Regions from separate parts of the Glutamicibacter sp. NPDC090743 genome, predicted to be linked through region 2. Evidence: riboswitches for the same ligand, from Rfam matches in the RefSeq annotation. Region 2 holds a riboswitch; each other region holds the start of a gene.

Evidence for each region. Region 2 has a riboswitch for S-adenosylmethionine ahead of ACIQTS_RS07595 (bifunctional o-acetylhomoserine/o-acetylserine sulfhydrylase). Riboswitches for the same ligand answer to the same signal wherever they lie in the genome.
Region 1: another riboswitch for S-adenosylmethionine. It lies ahead of ACIQTS_RS14150 (ABC transporter ATP-binding protein); the one in region 2 lies ahead of ACIQTS_RS07595 (bifunctional o-acetylhomoserine/o-acetylserine sulfhydrylase).
Region 3: another riboswitch for S-adenosylmethionine. It lies ahead of ACIQTS_RS04980 (acyl-CoA dehydrogenase family protein); the one in region 2 lies ahead of ACIQTS_RS07595 (bifunctional o-acetylhomoserine/o-acetylserine sulfhydrylase).

What each region holds. Positions count from the first base shown of each region.
Region 1 is NZ_JBIVXE010000006.1:237,189-244,077, forward strand. Features, by position in the region: gene ggt (gamma-glutamyltransferase) at 1-1,449, shown strand, start outside; gene ACIQTS_RS14140 (LLM class flavin-dependent oxidoreductase) at 1,532-2,935, opposite strand; gene ACIQTS_RS14145 (acyl-CoA dehydrogenase) at 2,993-4,324, opposite strand; SAM riboswitch class I at 4,340-4,431, opposite strand; SAM riboswitch class I at 4,699-4,800, shown strand; gene ACIQTS_RS14150 (ABC transporter ATP-binding protein) at 4,806-5,627, shown strand; gene ACIQTS_RS14155 (aliphatic sulfonate ABC transporter substrate-binding protein) at 5,715-6,737, shown strand; gene ACIQTS_RS14160 (ABC transporter permease) at 6,807-6,889, shown strand, end outside.
Region 2 is NZ_JBIVXE010000003.1:241,470-248,358, reverse strand. Features, by position in the region: gene tpx (thiol peroxidase) at 1-265, shown strand, start outside; gene ACIQTS_RS07620 (hypothetical protein) at 414-848, opposite strand; gene ACIQTS_RS07615 (aminoglycoside phosphotransferase family protein) at 938-1,783, opposite strand; gene ACIQTS_RS07610 (type II CAAX endopeptidase family protein) at 1,880-2,662, shown strand; gene ACIQTS_RS07605 (GNAT family acetyltransferase) at 2,681-3,097, shown strand; gene ACIQTS_RS07600 (VOC family protein) at 3,159-3,803, opposite strand; SAM riboswitch class IV at 3,976-4,095, shown strand; gene ACIQTS_RS07595 (bifunctional o-acetylhomoserine/o-acetylserine sulfhydrylase) at 4,187-5,530, shown strand; gene ACIQTS_RS07590 (homoserine O-acetyltransferase) at 5,533-6,678, shown strand; gene ACIQTS_RS07585 (SGNH/GDSL hydrolase family protein) at 6,761-6,889, opposite strand, start outside.
Region 3 is NZ_JBIVXE010000002.1:322,485-329,373, reverse strand. Features, by position in the region: gene ACIQTS_RS04990 (GntP family permease) at 1-801, shown strand, start outside; gene ACIQTS_RS04985 (hypothetical protein) at 877-1,251, opposite strand; SAM riboswitch class I at 1,526-1,616, shown strand; gene ACIQTS_RS04980 (acyl-CoA dehydrogenase family protein) at 1,667-2,893, shown strand; gene ACIQTS_RS04975 (acyl-CoA dehydrogenase family protein) at 2,922-4,151, shown strand; gene ACIQTS_RS04970 (MBL fold metallo-hydrolase) at 4,269-5,051, opposite strand; partial or broken gene ACIQTS_RS04965 (MBL fold metallo-hydrolase) at 5,064-5,285, opposite strand; gene ACIQTS_RS04960 (YidH family protein) at 5,372-5,719, shown strand; gene ACIQTS_RS04955 (DUF202 domain-containing protein) at 5,719-6,045, shown strand; gene ACIQTS_RS04950 (hypothetical protein) at 6,215-6,685, opposite strand; gene ACIQTS_RS04945 (hypothetical protein) at 6,765-6,889, opposite strand, start outside.

The sequences.
Region 1 (6,889 bases), on a different contig from region 2:
CCTGGAACCGGCGAGCCGTATAACTTCACCCCGGACCTGGTCACCAGTGGTGTGGCCGTAGGCGTGCCCGGGACAGTGGCCACCTGGCAGCGCGCACTGGATAATTGGGGTTCGCAGAACCTGAAACAGGTTCTGCGGCCGGCGACCCAGATCGCTTCACGCGGCTTTGTCATCGACGAGACGTTCCGCGAGCAGACCCTGGACAACAAGGAACGGTTCGCCGCGTTCACCTCCACGAGCGAATTGTTCCTGCCCGGCGGAGATGCTCCGGAAGTCGGGAGCATTTTCAAGAATCCGGATCTCGCACACACCTACCGGATGCTGGCCAAGCAAGGCATTGATGGATTCTATGAGGGCGAACTGGCTGCCGACATCGCCCAAACGGTACAGGCGCCGCCAAAGAGCGAAGACACCACCCTCCCGGTTCCCGCAGGGCAGCTGGGCACCGCCGACCTGGCCGGCTACGAAGTGGTGGAGCAGGCACCGACAAAGGTGAACTACCGGGGCTACGACGTCTTCGGCATGGCTCCTTCTTCCAGTGGCGGAACGACCATCGGCGAATCGCTGAACATTCTGGGCGAATTCGATTTGCCAGCCATGGAAGAACCCGATGCCTTGCATCATTATTTCGAGGCAACTGCGCTCGCCTACGCTGATCGCGGCAAGTACGTCGGCGACCCCGCGTTCACCAGCGTCCCGACCCGGACCTTGACGGACAAGTTATTCGGCGCGGATCGTGCCTGCGCCATTGATCCGGATCAGGCCGCAACGAAGCCGGTCGCTCCGGGCGACCTTGAAAACTATGATGGCCAATGCCCTGCGGCTACCAGCGAACCGGTAGTGGAGCAGGATACGGAGAACATCTCCACCACCCATCTGTCGGTCGTGGACCGTTGGGGCAATGCCGTTTCCTACACGTTGACCATCGAGCAGACCGGCGGCTCGGGTATGGTGGTCCCCGATCGCGGTTTCCTGCTGAACAACGAGCTGACCGATTTCTCCACGGTGTACGACCCGCAGGATCCGAACCGCATTGAACCTGGCAAGCGCCCGCGTTCCTCGATGGCTCCGACCATTGTCCTGCAGGACGGCGAGCCGGTGCTGGCCATCGGCTCCCCCGGTGGTTCAACCATCATCACCACGGTGCTGCAGACCCTGGTGAACCGCATTGATCTGGGCATGGATATCAGCGAAGCCATCGCCGCTCCACGTGCTTCCCAGCGCAATACGGCAGTGGTCACCGCGGAACCGGAGTTCATCCAAGCCCATGGTTCGGCGCTCGAAGCCTTCGGGCACAAGCTCGCGCCAGCTGGGGATTCCTTCACTCCGCAGGCGGAAATCGGGGCGGTTGAAGCGGTGGAAATCGCTGCCGACGGCACACTCACCGCCGCGGCCGAGCCCACGAGGCGCGGCGGCGGTTCAGCCATGGTGCTGCAGCCAACCGAATAGGCCCGCAGGCAGACGGCGGCCCCCGGCAACTTCATTCGAAGGTGCCGGGGGCCGCTGTCTGCTGCGCTAGCAGGCGATGCGCCTAGGCCTGCGCGGCCATCCGGTTGGAGATCTTGTACCGGGCTGCGCGGTGGGTGTCCTTCACGCGGTCGCCGGCGCCGAACATCTTGTGGCGCAGCGAGCCCTCGGTGTATTCGGTCTTGTAGACCCCGCGCGCCTGCAGCTCGGGAACCACGTACTCGACGATGTCCTCGAAGGTGCCCGGAGTGACAGCATAGGCGAGGTTGAAGCCGTCCACGTCAGTGTAGTCCACCCAGTCGATGAGCTTCTCGGCTACCTCGGCGCCGGAACCAACGGAGACCGGGCCGAATCCGCCCACGCCGATCCATTCGGCCAGCTGGCGGATGGTCCACGGCTTGCCGGTATCGCCGCTGGCCTTCTTGAAGGTTTCCACCGAGGACTGGATGGCGTTGGACTTCACGTCGTCGCCGATGACATCGTCGGGACCGTAGACGGACATGTCGATGCCGGTCCAGCCGGACAGCAGTGCCAGCGACCCCTCGATATCCACGTAGGAGCTGTAGTCCTGGAACTTCGCCTGGGCCAGTTCGGTGGTTTCGGCGGTAATGATGGTCTGCATGGCGAAGACCTTGATGTCGTAGCGGCCACGCCCGGCGGCCTCGGCAGCGTCACGGATCTTGCTGACCGCTTCCTTCAGCAGGTCGCGGGTGGGGCAATTGACGAAGATCGCTTCGGCGTTCGACGCGGCGAACTCGGTGCCGCGCTTGGAGGCGCCGGCCTGGTAGATCACCGGGGTGCGCTGGGTGGACGGCTCGGTGATGGCGATGCCCGGGACCTTGAAGTACTTGCCCTCGTGCTCGATCGGGTGCACCTTGGCCGGGTCGGTGTAGACGCCGGTGGCCTTGTTGTTCTGCACCGCGTCGTCTTCCCACGAGCCTTCGAGCAGCTTGTAGACCACCTCGAGGTACTCATCGGCGTGGTTGTAGCGCTCGTCGTGCTCCATCTGGTCTTCCTGGCCCATATTGCGGGCCGCCGATGGCAGGTAGCCGGTGACGACGTTCCAGCCCACGCGGCCGTTGGTCAGGTGGTCCAAGGTGGCCAAGCGGCGGGCGAAAGCGTACGGGTGCTCATAGGCGGTACCTGCGGTGACGCCGAAGCCGAGGTTCTGGGTCACAGCGGCCATGGCGGAAACCAGCATCATCGGGTCGTTGACCGGTGCCTGCGCGCCGGAGCCCAGCGGGGTCACGTTGGTGCCCTTGTACACGTCGTAGGTGCCCAGCACGTCAGCAAGGAACAGCCCGTCGAACTTCCCCTTTTCCAGCACCTTGGCCAGGTGGGTCCAGTAGCCCAGGGTGTTGTAGGTCGAGGCCTTGTCCTGCGGATGGCGCCACAGGCCCGGCGACTGGTGCACCACGCAGTTCATGTCGAATGCGTTGAATAAGATCTCGCGCTTGTTCTCGCTCATGGCTTTGCCCCCATAGGTCGGTAATCGTGGAAAGTTGCTGGTTTGCGTCGCAGGCCCTCAAGCCCGCTGGGTTGAATCTTCGCCGGTGACGGACAGCCGCTGCGGCTGGACACCGTTGATCTCGTAGTCCCCGACGATGCGCGCCTTGTAGATCGCCGGGTTATGCGTGGCGATGGTGCGCGCATTGCGCCAGTGCCGGTCCAGGTTGCAGCCGCTTCTGGTGGACGAGGCTCCCAGTCCGTCGAAGAGCTTGCTGGTCACGCCGATGGCCAGTGGCTGCACCACGGTTTGCGCGCGGTTGGCGGCCAGCTCGCATACTGCGTAGCGTTCTTCGTCGTTCAGTCCCGGGTCGCCCAAGGCGGCTTCAACTTCGAGTACCGCGCCGATCACCACGGAGTCGGCAGCGAAGGACTCCGCGGAAACTTCGCCCACCAGCTGGAGGACCTGGGGTTCCTGGTATACCGGCACCCCGGTTCCGGTGGTGAAGATGCGGGTGCGCGCCTGCACCGCGCTACGCAGGTCGTTCAGCGCGGCGCGGGCGATGCCGGCCTGCACGGCCATGAGCACCAGCTGGAAGATCGCCGCTTCGGAGTCATTGGTCTGCTGCGGCATGAAGCAATCCACCGGGACCTGGTGGAATTCGGTGGTGCCGGTTCCGGTAAGCCCCTGGCCGAATCCATCCCAGTCGTCGAGGATCTTGACGCCGCTGCGCTGGGTGGAGACCACGGCGATCTGGCGGCCGGCGAGCTCCGGGTGGGCCACGGCAACGGTGGTCCAGTCGGCAAAAATGGTGCCGGTGCAGTAGTACTTTTCACCGTCGATCACCCAGCGCCCGTCCACGGTGCTGGCCTTGGTGTTCAAGGTGCCCAGGGCGTTGCCACCGCGTTCGGTGTAGGCGTTGCCGATAATCTGCCCGGCAGCGATGCGAGCGACCCACTTCTTGCGCAGCTCTTCGTCCTCCAGCGCCAAGACGTTCTCGACGAATGCGACATGTGCACGCCACAGCTGGCCTACGTGGGAGTCCGCCTCGGACAGCTCGATGAGCAAGCGGAAGACATCCACCAGCCGTGCGCCGTAGCCCCCATCGGCAACGGAAAGGCGCAACGCACCGAACCGCTCGCGATTCAGCAGGCCTACCTGCTCGAAAGGAAGCACGCGGTTCAAGTCGCGGTCCTTGGCGGTTGCGGCGATCTGCGCAAAAACGGGACGGAAGATTTCGGCCAGCCGGTCGTATTGCTCATCCGCACTTGGTCCGGGGGTGATTTTCAGCAATTGCCTAGTCGGCAACTGTTCTTCAAACTTGTCCAGGCCCATTGCGGTGGCCTGCGAAGGGTCACTGAGCTGGTTGAAGTCCAGTCCGAGGGCATTGTGCGATTCACCAATAGGCATCAGGGTTCTCAATTCTTTCCATCGGTCCTGGCGGTAGCACCGTCCCGCTATTGGGGTGGTTGCTGCGGCGTCGTGGAGCCAGATCTCTCAGCCGCTCTGGATGGGTCGTAATTCATTTGTAACGGTAATAAACCGGTGATTCCAACCCGCGAAGTCACATTTCGTCCCAGTGCCGGCAGTGCCCATCTTCAAATTTCACAGCCTAATCCGTGTCCTGCCGAAGATGAGTTGCAAAGTTTTGCTTAATGTCGAGCAAACCAGCCTGCAATAAAATAAATAACGAAATTTCTGGGCAATGTGACGTAGTTGTCGAAGATTTTTTCATATTACGCGAGATTTGCGTTCAAATCGTTCGACTCGTTGTAATGGACACGTAACCATCCCGAGCGGCCGAGAGATCTGGCTCGTTGACGCCGCAGCAACCACCTTTGGAGTTTTGCTCTGCAGGCCGGTGCTACCGCCAGGACCGATGGAGATGAACATGACTCTTTCCTTTGCAGCGCCCGAGGCAGCTCCCGTTGTCTCAGCTTCAAGCGCCCTGGACGTGCAGTTCAGCAACGTGTCGCGGACCTTCACCACCAAGATGGAAAGCCGCACCGTCCTGGCCGATATCAACCTGCAAATTCCAGCAGGTCAAGTCGTGGCCATTCTTGGAGCCAGCGGTTGCGGAAAATCCACGCTGCTGCGTTCAGTATCGGGCTTGGACCACCCCACCACCGGCACCATCCGCACCGGCACCCGCGAGGTCACCGGCATCAACGAGTTATGCGCCGTTGCCTTCCAGGAGCCCCGGCTGCTGCCATGGCGCTCGGTTCGCCAGAACATTGCACTAGGCCTGGCACCGGAAACCGATAAGCGCGCCGGCAACTCGCTGATCGATGAGTTGATCGAGCTGACCGGTCTGAGCCATGCAGCCAGCTTGCGCCCACGAGAGATCTCCGGAGGCATGGCGCAGCGGGTTTCGCTGGCTCGCGCGCTGGCTCGGCGCCCGGGTGTATTGCTTCTTGATGAACCCTTCGGAGCCCTCGATGCGCTGACACGCTTGAAGATGCAGGATCTGCTGCTCTCGATTCACGCATCGTTCCCCACCACCGTTCTCATGGTGACCCATGATGTGGACGAGGCGTTGACTTTGGCTGACCGCGTGATTGTTCTGGGGCGAGGTGCTGGGCATAGTGCAGCGGGCGTCATCGAAGATCTGTCCATCTCAGCTGGGCATCCACGCCGGCATACCGATGAAAAGTTCGTTGCAGATCGTCTGCACCTATTGCGCCTGCTCGGCGTCGACCCAACCAACCATTAGTCCCGGGCACGCCGTGGGGCCCGAACCATTCGGCGGCCTCTCTGCCTTTCACCTACACCGCTTGCACGCACAATTCTAGGATTCTCCATGCTTTTGAACCGTCTCACCCGCCGCACTGCATTGTCCGCCGCCGCCTTGCTCGTTGGCGCAATTGCCCTGACCGGCTGTGCTGGCGAAAACGCTACAGCCTCCTCGGATGGTCAGACCCTGTCCATCGACTTTGCCACATACAACCCGCTGAGCCTGGTGCTCAAGGAAAAGGGATGGTTGGAAGCAGCCGCCAAGGAGCAGGGCGTAAATGTCGAATGGATCCAGTCCGCTGGTTCCAACAAGGCCAATGAAGCTCTTCGCGCCGACGCAATCGATGTTGGTTCCACAGCCGGTTCCGCTGCGCTCCTGAACCGTTCGAACGGTGCACCCATCAAGACCATCGCACTGTATTCGCAGCCGGAATGGGCGGCCCTGGTAGTGGATAGGGACTCAAAAATCGAGTCCGTTGAAGATCTCGCTGGCAAGACCGTGGCCGCTACAAAGGGCACCGACCCATACTTCTTCCTGCTGCAGGCGCTGGAATCCGCGGGCTTGATTGAAGCTGACATCAAGCTGCAGAACCTCCAGCATGCCGATGGACGTACCGCCCTGGCCAACGGCTCGGTTGATGCCTGGAGCGGTTTGGATCCGATCATGGCCGCTGCCGAAAAAGACGGCGCGCAACTGGTTTACCGGAACTTGGATTTCAACACCTACGGTGCGCTGAACGCTCGCGAAGACTTCATTGAGCAGAGCCCCGAACTCGCCCAGCTCGTTGTCGATGCCTACGAAAAGGCTCGTGGCTGGGCAGCTGACAATCCCGAGGAAACCGCAGAAATCCTGGCCGACGTAGCAGGGCTCGAACCAGGAGTTGCTGCCACCGTCATTGAGGAACGCTCCAATCTGGACGTTCCGGCAGTTCCCGACGCCAAATTCACTGGAGTCCTGAGCAAGATTGCTCCCACGCTGGTCGCCAGCGGCGATGTCTCGGAGCAGGAATCCGTTGATGAAGCTCTGGAAACCCTCATCGATGACCAGTTTGCCGTCAAGGCAGACGCAACAAAGATCTCCGGAGAGTAACCAGCCATGAGTCCCACTAACGTGGCTGGAACCCGCGGAAGCCAAACACCTGCCAAGCAGAAGGCCAGCATGGCCGCAACGATCCTGCGTGCCCCGAAATGGCTGCTTGCGCTGGTCTTGCCGCTGACCACCCTGGCTGTGTGGCAATTTGT
Region 2 (6,889 bases):
CGTGGTGTGCGTTTCTGCTGACTTGCCATTCGCTCTGGGACGCTTCTGCGGTGCCGAAGACATCGAGAACGTTACCGCTGCTTCGGTCTTCCGTTCCGACTTCGGTTCGGACTATGGCGTCACCCAGGTTGACGGTCCACTAGCTGGTTTGCTGGCCCGTTCGGTTGTAGTCCTGGATGAAGACGGCAAGGTTGTTTACAACCAGATCGTCCCGGAGATCACCACCGAGCCGGACTACGAGGCAGCCATCTCAGCACTGAACTAGATATTCTTTGTATCGGAGACGATACGCCAAAATGCCCACCTGAGCATCGTGCTCGGGTGGGCATTTTGCTTTTTCAACGCGTTTGAACAAAATAATGTTTCGCTAGATCCTGATAGACGAAGACATCGGGAGGGATCATCATCAAGTGCTAAGTCGCGTTTGAGGCAATTGATACCGTAAGTTCGTGTCCTTGCAACTCTCTTGCGACGAAAGTGAGCGAACTTGAGTAGCCGTTTAGAGAAATCTCTTCGCGGGCGTTTGCGCCGTCATGGGTGCAGGGAACGCTGATTTCTCCTTTGTCAGGTTTCTCATCGCTTTGCCATGCGATGCTGGACGACATGTCTTCGCCCGAGCATTCGAGCACTACCGTATATTTGCCGCCGCGGAGCGGAATAGCAAGGGAGATATTCTGGTCTTTCCTATCAATTTCTGTGCTGATGGCAGCCAGCTCATGGTCTTGCAGCGGCATCATCGAATCTGTACCTGGTGGAGGAGGACTGCTGGAATCGCTGAGGGAGCAACCTGTGAACGCCATTGAAGTTCCTACGAGGGCAATGAGAGCGAATGCGTTTTTCAGGGTCATATTTTTCCTCGCTTAGGAAGCTACAGTTCGATATCGGATTCTGGTTGGTGAGAATGCTGTCGCGACGGGATGAATGGTTAGCGAGGAGCTCACTTCCGTACCGTCTGCGCGGCGGTGAGGATGCGCGGACCAATCTTGCGCATGAGCTTGCCCATCTTCGGGTTGTCGGTGCGCGAGAGCGTATCCGATAGCCGTTCAAGACTCATCAGGCCCAACCAGATTTTGGCCCGGTATGCTTCCTCGGCGCTGGGAGCAATCAAATCCGCCATTTCCAACCCATGCCACAGGCTCAGGTAAGCGGTGTTCAAAGCCGGGTCCCACGCAGCGGCCAGGTCCCAGTCCAAGATGCCAACCAGTTTCTCGCCGATCCAATGCATGTTGTGGCCGGCCAAATCGCCATGAACCAAGCCCGCAGGAACCTGCGCCAGGAAATCGAGCTGGGCCCAGAGCTCGGTAGCAGGCCCTCGCAGTTCCTCGGGCAGCGCATCGAAGCATTGCTGCTGCCTGGCCTGGGTCCATTCGCCACGGAATGAAAACGGTTTGGCCAGATGCTCGCTGATCGGCTCCAGCGGCAGCTCGGCCAAATCCTTGACCAGCTGTCCCAGCACCTTCGGATCCCCGTAATGCGGTTCATGGGCGCTGCCGGGGATGAAAGACATGGCCACGGAGCTGAGTCCGTCGACGTGCAGGATCTCGGAAACCGCCACCGGAATCTGGTAGTTGAGCTGGCCCTCCAGCAAAGACAGCAGCTTGACGGAACGGGGCATCTGCTCCGTGGCCGCTGGCGTGCGCGCCATGCGAATCACCGCTTGCGGATTGCCAATGACCACCTTGTGGAATTGTCCGCCTTCGTTCACGGCCGCATCTTCCCAGGAAAGATCGGGGCAGAGCTGACGGGCAATCTGCAGTTCTCCAATGGTGGCAGGACGGCTCACTCGCACTCTTCTCGTTCAGCTTGCTGGTGGTCTCAACCTCAGGCTATCGCAGGTTTGCCACGTGGCTGCTCAGTACGCGCACAGCCAGATCAGCCTATGATCGGAAACGTGAACGCTGAACAATCTAAGCAGACAGCAACCCGCAAGACCCTCAAATTCGAGATCGTCTTGGTTCTTGCCCTGTCTTTGGGACAAAGCGCGGTCTACTCGCTGCTGAGCTTTGCCGACAAGGTCACCCGGGCGCCGCTGCGCGAGCAGACTACATCGCTGAACAACCCGCTGAGCACCCGCGAGTTCTTTGATTTCTCCTACCAGCTGCTGGACATCTTCTTTGCCTTGGTACCCGTCGTGCTGGCGCTCTACCTGATGAAGCGCACGACCGGACGAACTATCCGGGACATCGGTTTCGATATGCGCAAGCCGGGCAAGGACGCACTGCTCGGGGCGGGGATGTTCTTGGCCATGGGAGTAGGAACGCTGGGCGTCTATGCCGCTGGGCGGGCACTGGGCGTCACCACGGCACTGTCAGCAGCGAATCTTGGCGATTATTGGTGGAGCGTCCCAGTGCTTCTGCTGTCGGCTGCACGTCATGCAGTCCTCGAAGAAGTGCTGATGCTCGGATTCTTGTTCACCTACGCCAAGAAATTGAAGCTGGGCCTGTGGAGCACGATTATTGGTTCTGCGATGATCCGAGGCAGCTACCACCTGTACCAGGGGGTGGGGCCGATGATCGGCAATATGCTCATGGGCGTCGTCTTCGGCTGGGTATACCAGAAGTACGGGCGGGTGATGCCGCTGGTTATCGCGCACTTCCTGCTTGATGCCATCGGCTTCGTGGGATACGCCTTGGTCGGGCCGGCCATCGGAATCGGCCAGTAGCGCCGGTAAGCTGAGCCAATGCAGATTACCGTGCTGCGCGAAGAGGACCTTCGCCAAGCAGTTGAATTGTGGGAAGCAACTGGGCTGACTCGTCCGTGGAATGATGCGCTCGCCGACGCCCGACGGGCTTTGGCCGAGCCTACTTCCACGGTGCTGTCCATCGTTGAGAACGATCAACTCATGGCTACTGCGATGGTTGGCCATGATGGCCACCGAGGTTGGCTCTACTATGTTGCGGTGGATCCGTGCCGGCAGGGCAACGGACTGGGAAGGGCGCTGGTGGATGCCGCTGTCCTGTGGCTGCGGGATCTCGGCGTGCCCAAGGTGCAGCTCATGGTCCGCGAGGAGAACTCTGCCGTCATCGATTTCTATGAACGGCTGGGCTTCGAAGACCAGCACGTCGCGGTCCTGGGGAAGCGGCTGGACCGGCCTTAAGGAAAAGAAAGTAGGTGGGGACGCCATTGTCCCCGCCTACTTGCGATCTCTGCGGAACTGTTTACAGCACCACGGTTCCGGACTCGGTCTCAAAGGTAACCGACATGATGCCCGGAGTGCCATTCGGCGCTTCATATTGCATGGTGACAGCGCCCAAATTGACGTTCTGCGGCTGGCCCAGCCAATCCAGCACCCGTTCACGCGAGCCGGCGATGGCGATCTGGCTGATGGCGCCGGCAGGTTCCAGCGCCTTGGACGGATGCAGCTCCTCGGATCCTTCATCCCAGGAAATCAGGTACGGGCACTGCGGATCGGCGATCAGGCCCTTGATGCCAATCTGCTGCCAGGTCAGTTCGCGGCCATCAGGGAACTTCCGGTTGCCCGGCACCGACTTGCGGCCCAAGCGGTCCTCGGCACTGGATAGGTCCTCCACCGAGACGCACCAGCCCATCCAGCCGCCGCCGAGCTCCGAACGGGCGCGAACCGCCTGTCCGAAGGGTGCCTTGTCGCTGGCCGGGTGGTTCAGGACTTCAACCACCTCCAGGTACTGGCCATGCTTGAGCGGGAAGATGACATTGCGTGTTCCGAATCGTGGATGCACGCCGCCCTTGACGAATTCCAGTCCAAGGGACTCGGAGATTCTTTCAGCGGTTGGCAACAGCCCGTCTGGGCCGCATGCATAACTTACGTGATCTAGCCTCATCATGTGCCCATCATGGCAACATGTGATGCGAGTCTCTACTTAGGCACACCTAAGTGCCGTGATGCTATCGAATACTCTGCGATGAACCTGCAATATTCGCGAAATATGACCGATTGAGTCCAATGACGAGCCCTTGCGTTGCAAAGATCTTCGGTTTTCGGGCAAACTGGTACCAGGTCATGAGTCCCAGTAACAAGCCCCGGCTTACTGGGCGGCAACCCTCCAACCGCGGTGGGGTGCCCCGGGTGAAGACCTGGCCCTTGAACGCACAAGGCATCAAGGACAAGCGCGGGTTACCCCTGGAAGTCGTCACGATATGGTGCTTCCTGTCGGTGTCTTTTCAGTGGCGTACCCCCATAGTCATGAAACGCTATTTGGAGGAAACCATGAGCAATAACTGGTCATTTGAAACCCGTCAGATCCACTCCGGCCAGACCCCGGATCCGACGACCGGAGCACGGGCTCTCCCGATTTTCCAAACCACCTCTTTCGTCTTCCCCAGCGCCCAGAGCGCTGCTGCACGTTTCGCGCTGCAGGAACTGGAGCCGATCTACACCCGTATCGGCAACCCGACCACTGACGCGGTGGAAACCCGCATCGCTGACCTGGAGGGCGGCGTTGGAGCACTGCTGCTCTCTTCGGGACAGGCTGCCACCACTTTCGCCATCTTGAATTTGGCCGAAGCCGGCGACCACCTGGTGGCCAGCCCCAGCCTGTATGGCGGAACCCAGAACCTGCTCAAGCACACGCTCAAGCGCCTGGGCATCGAGGTCACCTTCGTTTCGGACCCGGACAACCTGGATGATTGGCGTGCCGCGGTGCGTCCGAACACCAAGGCCTTCTTCGGGGAAACCATCTCCAATCCGCGACAGGACGTCCTGGACATCGAGGGCATCTCGGCGATCGCCCACGAAGCTGGCGTGCCGCTGCTGGTGGACAACACCCTGGCCACCCCGTACCTGATCCGCCCGATCGAGTGGGGCGCGGATATCGTGATCCATTCGGCCACCAAGTTCCTTGGCGGCCACGGCAATGCCATTGCCGGTGTCATCGTGGACTCGGGCAACTTCGACTTCGCCAAGGACGCCGACCGCTTCCCGGGATTCAACACCCCGGACGAGTCATACAACGGCCTGGTCTTCGCCCGCGACCTGGGTGTCAACGGCATCCTGGGCGCCAATCTGGCCTACATCCTCAAGGCCCGCGTGCAGTTGCTGCGCGATTTGGGTTCCTCGGTTGCGCCGTTCAACGCGTTCTTGATCGCGCAGGGCCTGGAAACCTTGTCGCTGCGCATTGAGCGCCACGGCCAGAATGCCGTAGAAGTTGCCAATTGGCTCGAAGCCCGCGAGGAAGTGCAGAAGGTCGCCTACGCAGGCCTGAAGTCCTCGCCTTGGCATGAGCGTGCGCAGAAGTACAGCGATCAGGGCGCCGGCTCGATCATCGCGTTCGAACTGGAGGGCGGTTCGGAAGCCGGCCAGGCCTTCGTGGACGCACTGGTATTGCACTCCAATGTCGCGAACATCGGCGACGTGCGCTCATTGGTCATCCACCCGGCCTCCACCACCCATGCCCAGCTCTCCGAAGCTGAGCAGGTTGCGGCCGGCGTGAGCCCGGGACTGGTGCGGCTGAGCGTCGGACTGGAGAATATCAAGGATATTCTGGCCGATCTGGAACTGGGCTTCCAAGCTGTTGCAGCCCTCGAGAACAAGGAACTGCAGGAAACCCTCTAGGCATGGCATCCATTGTGACTACTGAAGATACTCTGCGCGCCGAAGAGCTCGCTGGCGGGCAAGACGGCATTTTGCGCCGTAAGTCCGTGGGGGAGCACCACTTCGAATTCGGTGGATTCCTTCCGGACGTGGTGCTGGCCTATGAAACGTGGGGGACGCTAGCAGCTGATGGCTCCAACGCGGTGCTGGTGATGCATGCGCTCACCGGTGACGCCCACGTTGCGCAAGGCGATTCGCAAAGCGCCGGCTGGTGGGAAGAACTCGTAGGCCCCGGCGCCACGGTTGACACCAATGAGTACTTTGTCGTGTCCATCAACATGGTGGGTGGTTGCAATGGTTCCACCGGCCCCTCGTCCTTGGGCGACCAGGGCCTGCCCTACGGTTCGAGCTTTCCCTTCGTCACCATCAAGGACTCGGTGCGCCTTGAAGCGCGGCTGGCCAAGCAACTGGGAATTGATTCCTGGCATGCGGTCATTGGCGGTTCGATGGGCGGTGCGCGCGCGTTGGAATACGCCGTCGAGTTCCCCGACCAAGTCAAGAACCTCGTAGTGATGGCCTCGAGCGCGCAGGCGACTGCCGAGCAAATTGCCTTTGCACAGGTGCAAACCCAATCCATCCGGTTGGATCCGCACTTCTGCAATGGCGACTACTACGGCAACGATGCGCGCCCGGACGCCGGTCTTGGCTTGGCTCGCCGCCTGGCCCACATCACCTATCGTTCCGAGGCCGAGCTTGAAACCCGTTTCTCGCGCAACCCGCAGGATGGCGAGAAGCCAACGGGTCTGCTCGAGGGGCCTCGCGGGCGGTACCAGGTGGAAAGCTATCTTGACCATCAGGCCAGCAAGTTGGTGAATCGTTTCGATGCCAACAGCTACCTGGTGCTCACCGAGGCGCTGATGAGCCATGATGTGGCTCGCGGCCATGAATCCCTGGAAGCCGCCTTGGCGCGACTGGCGAAGGTCAACGTGGTGGTTGCCGCGGTAACCACTGACCGGTTGTACTTTCCTGAGCAGTCAGTGAAGCTGGCTTCGTCGCTGGCCAAGCCAAAACCGGTGCACTACATTGATTCGCCGATTGGCCACGATGGATTCCTGACCGATGCCACGCAGCTCGATGGCGTGCTTCGGACCTTGGTGTTCGGAGACTGAACCCCGGAAGGGGCTCGGGAAGATTTCAAAGCCTGAAGCAGTTCCGCCAGTAATCGGTGGAACTGCTTCAGGCTTTTCATGCCTACTTGGCGCTGTCGCCGGCGCCGAGCGAGTCGTTTGGCTTGGTCTGCGCAAACGGCGTGGCCGAGGGCCGTTTCGGGGTGATGCCGTCGCCGGAGGACTGGTGGCGCAGGCGGCGCAATACCCAGGG
Region 3 (6,889 bases), on a different contig from region 2:
TCGGCACTTGCCGGCTTGGCCTACGCCAGCCGCTTCAACAAGTCCCAATGGACCCCGTTGCCAAGCGACGACCACAATGACATCTCCGAACTCGACTATGAGCAGCTGCGTGCAAGCTTCGGAAAATTGCCCAGCCCGGCGCTGGCCTTCATGCCGATCCTGGTTCCGCTGGTGCTGATCTGTGCCGCATCCATTGCGAAGCTGCCCTCGCACCCGATGGGCGAAGGCGCTGCCCTGGAAATCCTTTCCTTCCTGGGGACGCCAGTTATTGCGCTGATCTTCGGCTTGATCTCCTCGACTTTCCTTTTGAGCGGTGGCAGCAAGCTGGCGGTCTTCAATGAGCAGATGAACGAAGCTGTACGCACCGCTGCTCCGATCTTGCTGATCACCGGTGCCGGCGCCGGCTTCGGCGCGGTCCTGGCCGCGTCGGATCTGACCACGATTCTTTCGGATTCACTCAGCGGACTGGGCTTGGGCCTGGCTGTGCCATTCCTGATCGCCGCTGCACTGAAGTCCGCCCAGGGCTCGTCCACCGTCTCAATGGTGACCACTTCCGCGCTGGTCGCTCCGATGCTCGGCTCCCTGGGCTTGGGTTCGGAGCTGGGCATGGTGCTATCCGTATTGGCAGTAGGCGCCGGTGCGATGGTTGTCTCGCACGCCAACGACTCCTACTTCTGGGTCGTCTCGCAGCTCAGCCGCATTCCGGTGATCACCGCCTACAAGACCCTGAGCGTGGCTACCGCCATCCAGGGCACCGCGGGGTTCCTGACTGTACTGGTCCTGGGAGCCGTACTGCTTTAGCAGCACGCCTTCCAAGAAAGCAACGGATCGCGCCATCGGCAGATGGCGCGATCCGTTGCTTTAAGCAGTACTGGATTAGCCCAGGCCTGCCGCCGGGAAGCTCCGCGCGGCCTTATTCGCTGTGGCAGTCGAGATCACCAGCAACGCGATGGCGGCCAGGTAGCCGGCTCCGGTCGCGGCGAAGGCGAAACCGAATTGGCCCAGCAGGCAGAGAACTGCTGCGCTGGCCAATGCCGCCCAACCGGCCCAGGAAGCCGCGGCAAGCAGGGGCGCAGCCTGCTGATGCCCGGCGAGCCAGGCCCCATCGCTGGCCAAGGTGTGGCGCGTCTTGATGCCGATCGCCGCATTGCGAGCGAGCTTCCGGTCCCGTGCCATCGGGGCGAGGAACGCTGCGACCAGCGTTATGCTCAGCAACCCGAACATGAAGGCAATCACGCCTGCTGGATCCACTTGCCGCCTCTTCTGCCGATTGATCTTGAATGGCCATTCTATGCGGTCGCATGGAAGTGCCCTGATCCACGCTGTGTTCCCAATCGATGCCTGCGGGAACGCTCTTGAGATCCAGTTCCGGCATGCCAAGTGCGTCATGCGAAGGTCATATGACGTCTTATCTGCCCGTTTTCCGGCAGGGCGAAGGCGCGAAGATGACGTATTTTGTCCTGCTGTTCCTCCGCATGACAGCGCCCTTCCCGAGGACCTGCCAGTAATGCTTGACTCGGAGCACAACCCATCCAGAGCGGCTGAGAGGCCTGGCTCCGAGACGCCGCAGCAAGCCTGCACTCCGCAGGTAGTGCTAACGCCAGGTTCGATGGATCCGCAGATTTTCTGCATCCTTCGGAATCCATAGCCCAAGAGGAGAACGAAGATGACTGTACTGGATACCCAATTGCCGCGCGTGCCCTACACCGGCACTGCTGATGAAGCTGAACTGGCTCATTGGCGCGACGTCGCCCAGCAAGTAGCTGGCCAGCTGGCGGCTGACGCGCTCGAACGCGACCGAAAGAACGCCCAGCCTTTCGCCGAAGTGCAGCTGCTGCGCGAAGCCGGGTTGCTCAATCTCTTGGTGCCTGCAGAATTCGGCGGAGCCGGAGCCCATTGGGAAATGGCTTTCGAAGCGGTCCGCATACTGGCCGCAGCTGATGGCTCCATCTCGCAGTTGCTGGCTTACCACTACATCAACCAGTCCGGCATTGCGTTCTACGCCCCGGCAGAAGCGCAAGGGGCATGGTGGCAGCGCACCGTGGAAGGTGGCTGGCTCTGGGGCGATTCGGTGAATCCAGTTGATCCGGATTTGACGCTGAGCGCCGAAGGGGACGGCTACCGACTGCATGGAGCCAAGCGATTCTCCACGGGTTCCGGTGTTGGCGAGGTCATCGTCATCAACGCGCTGGTCCAGGGCGGAGAATACGACGGGCAGATTCTCGCGTTGGTTCTGCCACGCGATATCGATGGCTTGGAAATCGTTGACGACTGGGACTACCTGGGACAGCGGCTGAGCGCGTCGAATTCCTTGAAGTTCCACAACGTGCGGCTCGAAGCAGGGGACTTGCTGGGATTCGTCACCGATGAACCGGTCTCCACCCTGCTTACCCCCGGTATCCAGTTGGCCTTCGCCAACTTCTACCTGGGCATCGCCCAGGGAGCACTGGAGCGCGGCAAGCAGATCTTGCTGGGCCGCAAGAACGCCTGGCTGTTCTCGCAGGCAGAGACCTACTCGCAGGACCCGATCTTCCAGCGCACCGTCGGAGAGCTCAAAGCCCGCACTGCAGCAGTGGCGGCGCTGACCGAGAAGCTGGGCCGGAAATTCGATGCCCTGCTCTCGAAGGCCGGGGAAGTCACCCGGCCCGAACGAGCGGCGTTGGCCGTGGAAATTGCTGAAGCCAAGGTGGTCTCCACTGAGGTGGGAGTGGATGTGGCGAACCGGATCTTCGAGGTGACCGGTTCATCTTCGACTGCGAACTCGGTGGGTCTGGACCTGTACTGGCGCAATGTGCGCACCCATTCGCTGCACGACCCAGTGGACTACAAGAAGATCGAGGTCGGCGCCTACTTCCTGCGCGGAGAGTCCCAGCCGCTCTCGCTGTACACCTAAGAAAACTTCTCCCGGATTGGACTGAACGATGACTGTACTTGCAACTGGCAATCGACTCGCAGGACTCAAAAACCGCTTCGCACCGCTCTTCGCGCGCATTGCGCAGGGTGCAGCTGAACGCGACCGCACCGGCGAATTGCCCTACCAGCAGGTCGCGGACCTGGCTGCTGCCGGCTTTGGTGCGGTTCGGATCCCGGAATCGCACGGGGGTGCCGGTGCTACGCTGCCCGAACTCTTCGAGCTCTTCGTGGATCTCGCGGCCGCGGATTCCAATATTGCCCAAGCGCTGCGCGCGCACTTCGCCTTCGTCGAGGACCGTCTGGTTGCGGCCCCCGGCCCGGGGCGCGACAAGTGGCTGGCCCGCTTCGTGGCGGGAGAACTGGTGGGTAACTCCTGGACCGAGGTCGGCACCGTCAAGGTCGGGGACGTGATCACCAAGGTCACCCCGGACGGCGAGGGCGGATTCAAGATCAACGGCACCAAGTACTACTCCACCGGCTCGATCTTCGCCGACTGGCTCGATACCTACGCAGAGCGCACCGACACCGGAAAGCGCGTGATCGCCGCAGTCAACCGCCACCAGCCCGGCGTCGAGCTGGCCGATGACTGGGATGGCTTCGGCCAGCGCACCACGGGTACCGGCACCTCCACCTTCACCGATGCGATTGTCGCCGAAGAAGACCTCATCGACTTCGATACGCGTTTCAAGTACCAGACAGCTTTCTACCAGCAGGTGCTGCTCGCTGTTCTGGCCGGCTCCGCCAAAGCAGCCGAGCGCGACTTCGCCGCCGAGCTGAAGGCGCGCAAGCGGACCTTCAGCCATGCCGCGGCCAATCTGGCGGCCGAAGACCCGCAGCTGCTGCAGGTGATCGGCGAGGTCTCCGCGGCGGCCTTCGCTGCCGCGGCAACGGTGGAACGAGTGTCGACGGCATTGCAGGGAGCCTATGAAACTGCGCAGGCGCTGCACACCGGCGAGGTGACCGGGGATGAGGACGAAGCAGCCAACGATGCGGCAGAGCTGGCCAGCGCCCAGGCGCAGGTGGTGCTCACGCCATTGGTCCTCAACGCGATCACCCACGCTTTTGATGCGCTGGCCGCCAGCGCCACGAGCGTTACCAAGAACCTGGACCGGCACTGGCGCAATGCCCGTACCGCCGGCAACCACAACCCCTGGGTGTTCAAGGCGCGGTTGATTGGCGACCTGGCGGTCAATGGCACCGAGCTTCCGCGCGTGTGGGCGATTGGTGCATCAAAGTAGATTCCATGGTCTTGCGGGCCCAGCATCCTTTGCCGGTGCTGGGCTCGTGGTCGTCGGCCCGGGGCAATTGATCGACCATCGTTCCAGTCGCCTGACGGATAGCTGCCGGCCTTGGCCCTAGCGCACCTGGGTAACCGTGCCACTTGCGATATGGAAGATATCCAAGTCGCGGGGCACGAAGAGGCCGCCAGAGAACTGTTTCGAAACCCGCTGCCAAACTTCCATTCCAGATCCAGCGGGAACCAAATGATGCAGCGCCAAGTTCCGTGCTCCAGCCCGCTGGGCGATTCGACCTGCGTCTTCTGCGGTGGTGTGCGCGCGCCGATGATGTCCCATGCTCGCTTCCAGTTCGGAGGATGAGGCATGCGGGTAGCTACGAGCGATGGCCTCCAGATCAATAGCTTCATGGAACAGCAAGTCGCAGCCTTGGGACAGGCGCGCAAGATTTGCGCTTGGCGCTGTATCGCCGGAAACCACGACCGATCCATATCTCGAATCAAAGCGGAATGCGAATGCCGGAGCGATAGGTTGGTGCTGGACCAGGATAGCGCTAATTTTTACATGCCGATCAGCGTATATTTCAAAAGGCTCCATGTCCGGATGGTTGTTGTGGTTGGGGTGGAAGCCTGTGCCGGCGGGAATCTCGATATCTACGCCATGGAAAATATCCGAAATATCAGGTGCCGCCGAATCCCGTCGGCGATCGTTGAGATCTGTCGCATGGGCGCGCAGCAGCAAGTTGACCATGGCGTTGGTCCCGGGTGTGGGCGACTGCGGAAATATGGCTTCCGGTTCTTCGGACGCTGTCTGCATCGAGGGCAGCACTCCTCGATCACCCGGTCCGAAAACAGGAACCTGCCGACCCTCGGTGCCGCGGAACCCAAGGCCGCCCAGGACCATGACAGAATTCAGGTCAATGACGTGGTCTGAATGCTGATGGGTAATGAAAATTCCGCGCAGGGAAGTGGGGTGAATCCCGATCTCAGCCAGGCCCAAACCGACGCCATGGCCGCAATCCACCAAGTAAGCGTGGCCGTCCACAACGATCGCGGTAGAAATTCCGCGACGGTGACCGGTTCCTGGATCCGGCCTCAATAGCGGGCCGCCAGCAGTTCCAAGCGCCACTGCATGCATTCCGGTCTTCATCACTGGCTTCATCTGTCTCCTGTAGACGGGTTATTTCATCGGCAAGCTGATGCCATCATCCGCTTTCACGCTGGATATTGCCACGGGGCAGTGAGCCTGACCCGCGCTTCACGCTGGCCAACGAGCGCACCTTCTTGGCCTGGATTCGAACTTCGCTAGCCTTCCTCGCGGGCGGCACAGCGCTGGAGGCATTCGCCGCAGAGGCCTTCCCGTCGCCAGTTCGCACCTGGCTGGCGGTGCTGGTGATCGGCGTCGGCATCCTGATTGCCGCCGGTGCAGCCGTGCGCTGGGTCCGCGTGGAACGCAGCATGCGCACCGGCAGGCCGTTGCCGATTCCCGCCATTGTCCCGCTGCTGGCATTCGGTGCCGTGGTGGCCTCACTGGCAGCGATCGCCATGATTTTCTGGTCCCTCAGCTCGTGATGAAAGAGCCCATCGAGATCAGCGACCCGGGGTTGCAGCCAGAGCGCACCGTCTTCGCGTGGAACCGGACAATGGTTTCATTTCTCGTGGTTTCCGCGGTCTTCCTGCGCTGGCTTCCGCACTATGGCCTGGCCGTGATCCTGCTGATTGCGATATCTTCCTCGATGGCATTCGGGATTCTGCTCTCGCAGCGTGCCCGGTACCGGAAAATGGCGCAAGGCGTGAAGGCTGAACGCGTCAGCGCGGATGTTCTCGCCGTGCTGCTGACAACAGCGGTGCTGCTGGCTCTAGGCGCTTGCGCGATCATCCTTGTGCTCGGCGCCTAGTTCCGGGTGCTCGCCAGGCGCAGGTTTATCGAGGCTGCGGCAATAGCGGCCAGAGGAGTTGCGGGCGCGGCGCGAGTGCTGTTCCGGCCCTATTGCGAATGCCCGGGCCGGTGCAGCCAGTCCAGGCGCTCTAGCTGTACCGGTGCTGGGACCCGGATTTACCGAAGGGTCAGGGCCCACGGAGCTCGAGAATCTCCGCGGAGCTGAATGCTACCGATTCCGCGAGCTTTTGCACCGCTGCATAACGCTGTGACTCCGCATCGATTTCCTTGTGGAACTGGGAATTTCTTTCGTCCCTATCAGCCTCGAACTTCTTTCCGGCGAGAGCCAGCTCCCGGGCAATTAATGCTGCCAATCCGTCACGCAGTTGTTCCAGGGAGGTGTTGGAAATTTCCAATCTTCGGTTAGCTGCGCTCAGAACGGCATCAGGGTAGCCGGCGGCATCGAGTTGGCCGCGCATGAAATCGCTGGTCAAGAACTCTGTTTCCTCGGCTGCGGGCTGGCGGTTGAAAACGGCGGCAACCCGGTACGCGCCGGGCGCCTTGTCGCTGAGCAAAGTTCCCGGCAGAGAGTTCATGAGCACCGGGCCTATCTTCAGCGGCTGGTGCTTCTTGCCAAGAGTGCGGGAGAAGTCCATCATGGCTTTTCCTTTCCATGTCCGTTCCATGCCGTCGACCAGGGTGCTCTGCCGTGGGCAGCAGCGCCTGGCGCCAGCTCAGCTAGGCTTGCCGTAGGGTTGCTTGGCCCGTAGCAGGCAAGATGTCCACGCGGCGCTCTGGTCCCTGTAGTGGTTCTTGCGAACTGTAGGCAACCTTGCGCCATCCGCATGAGGTGCAGGTCCAGA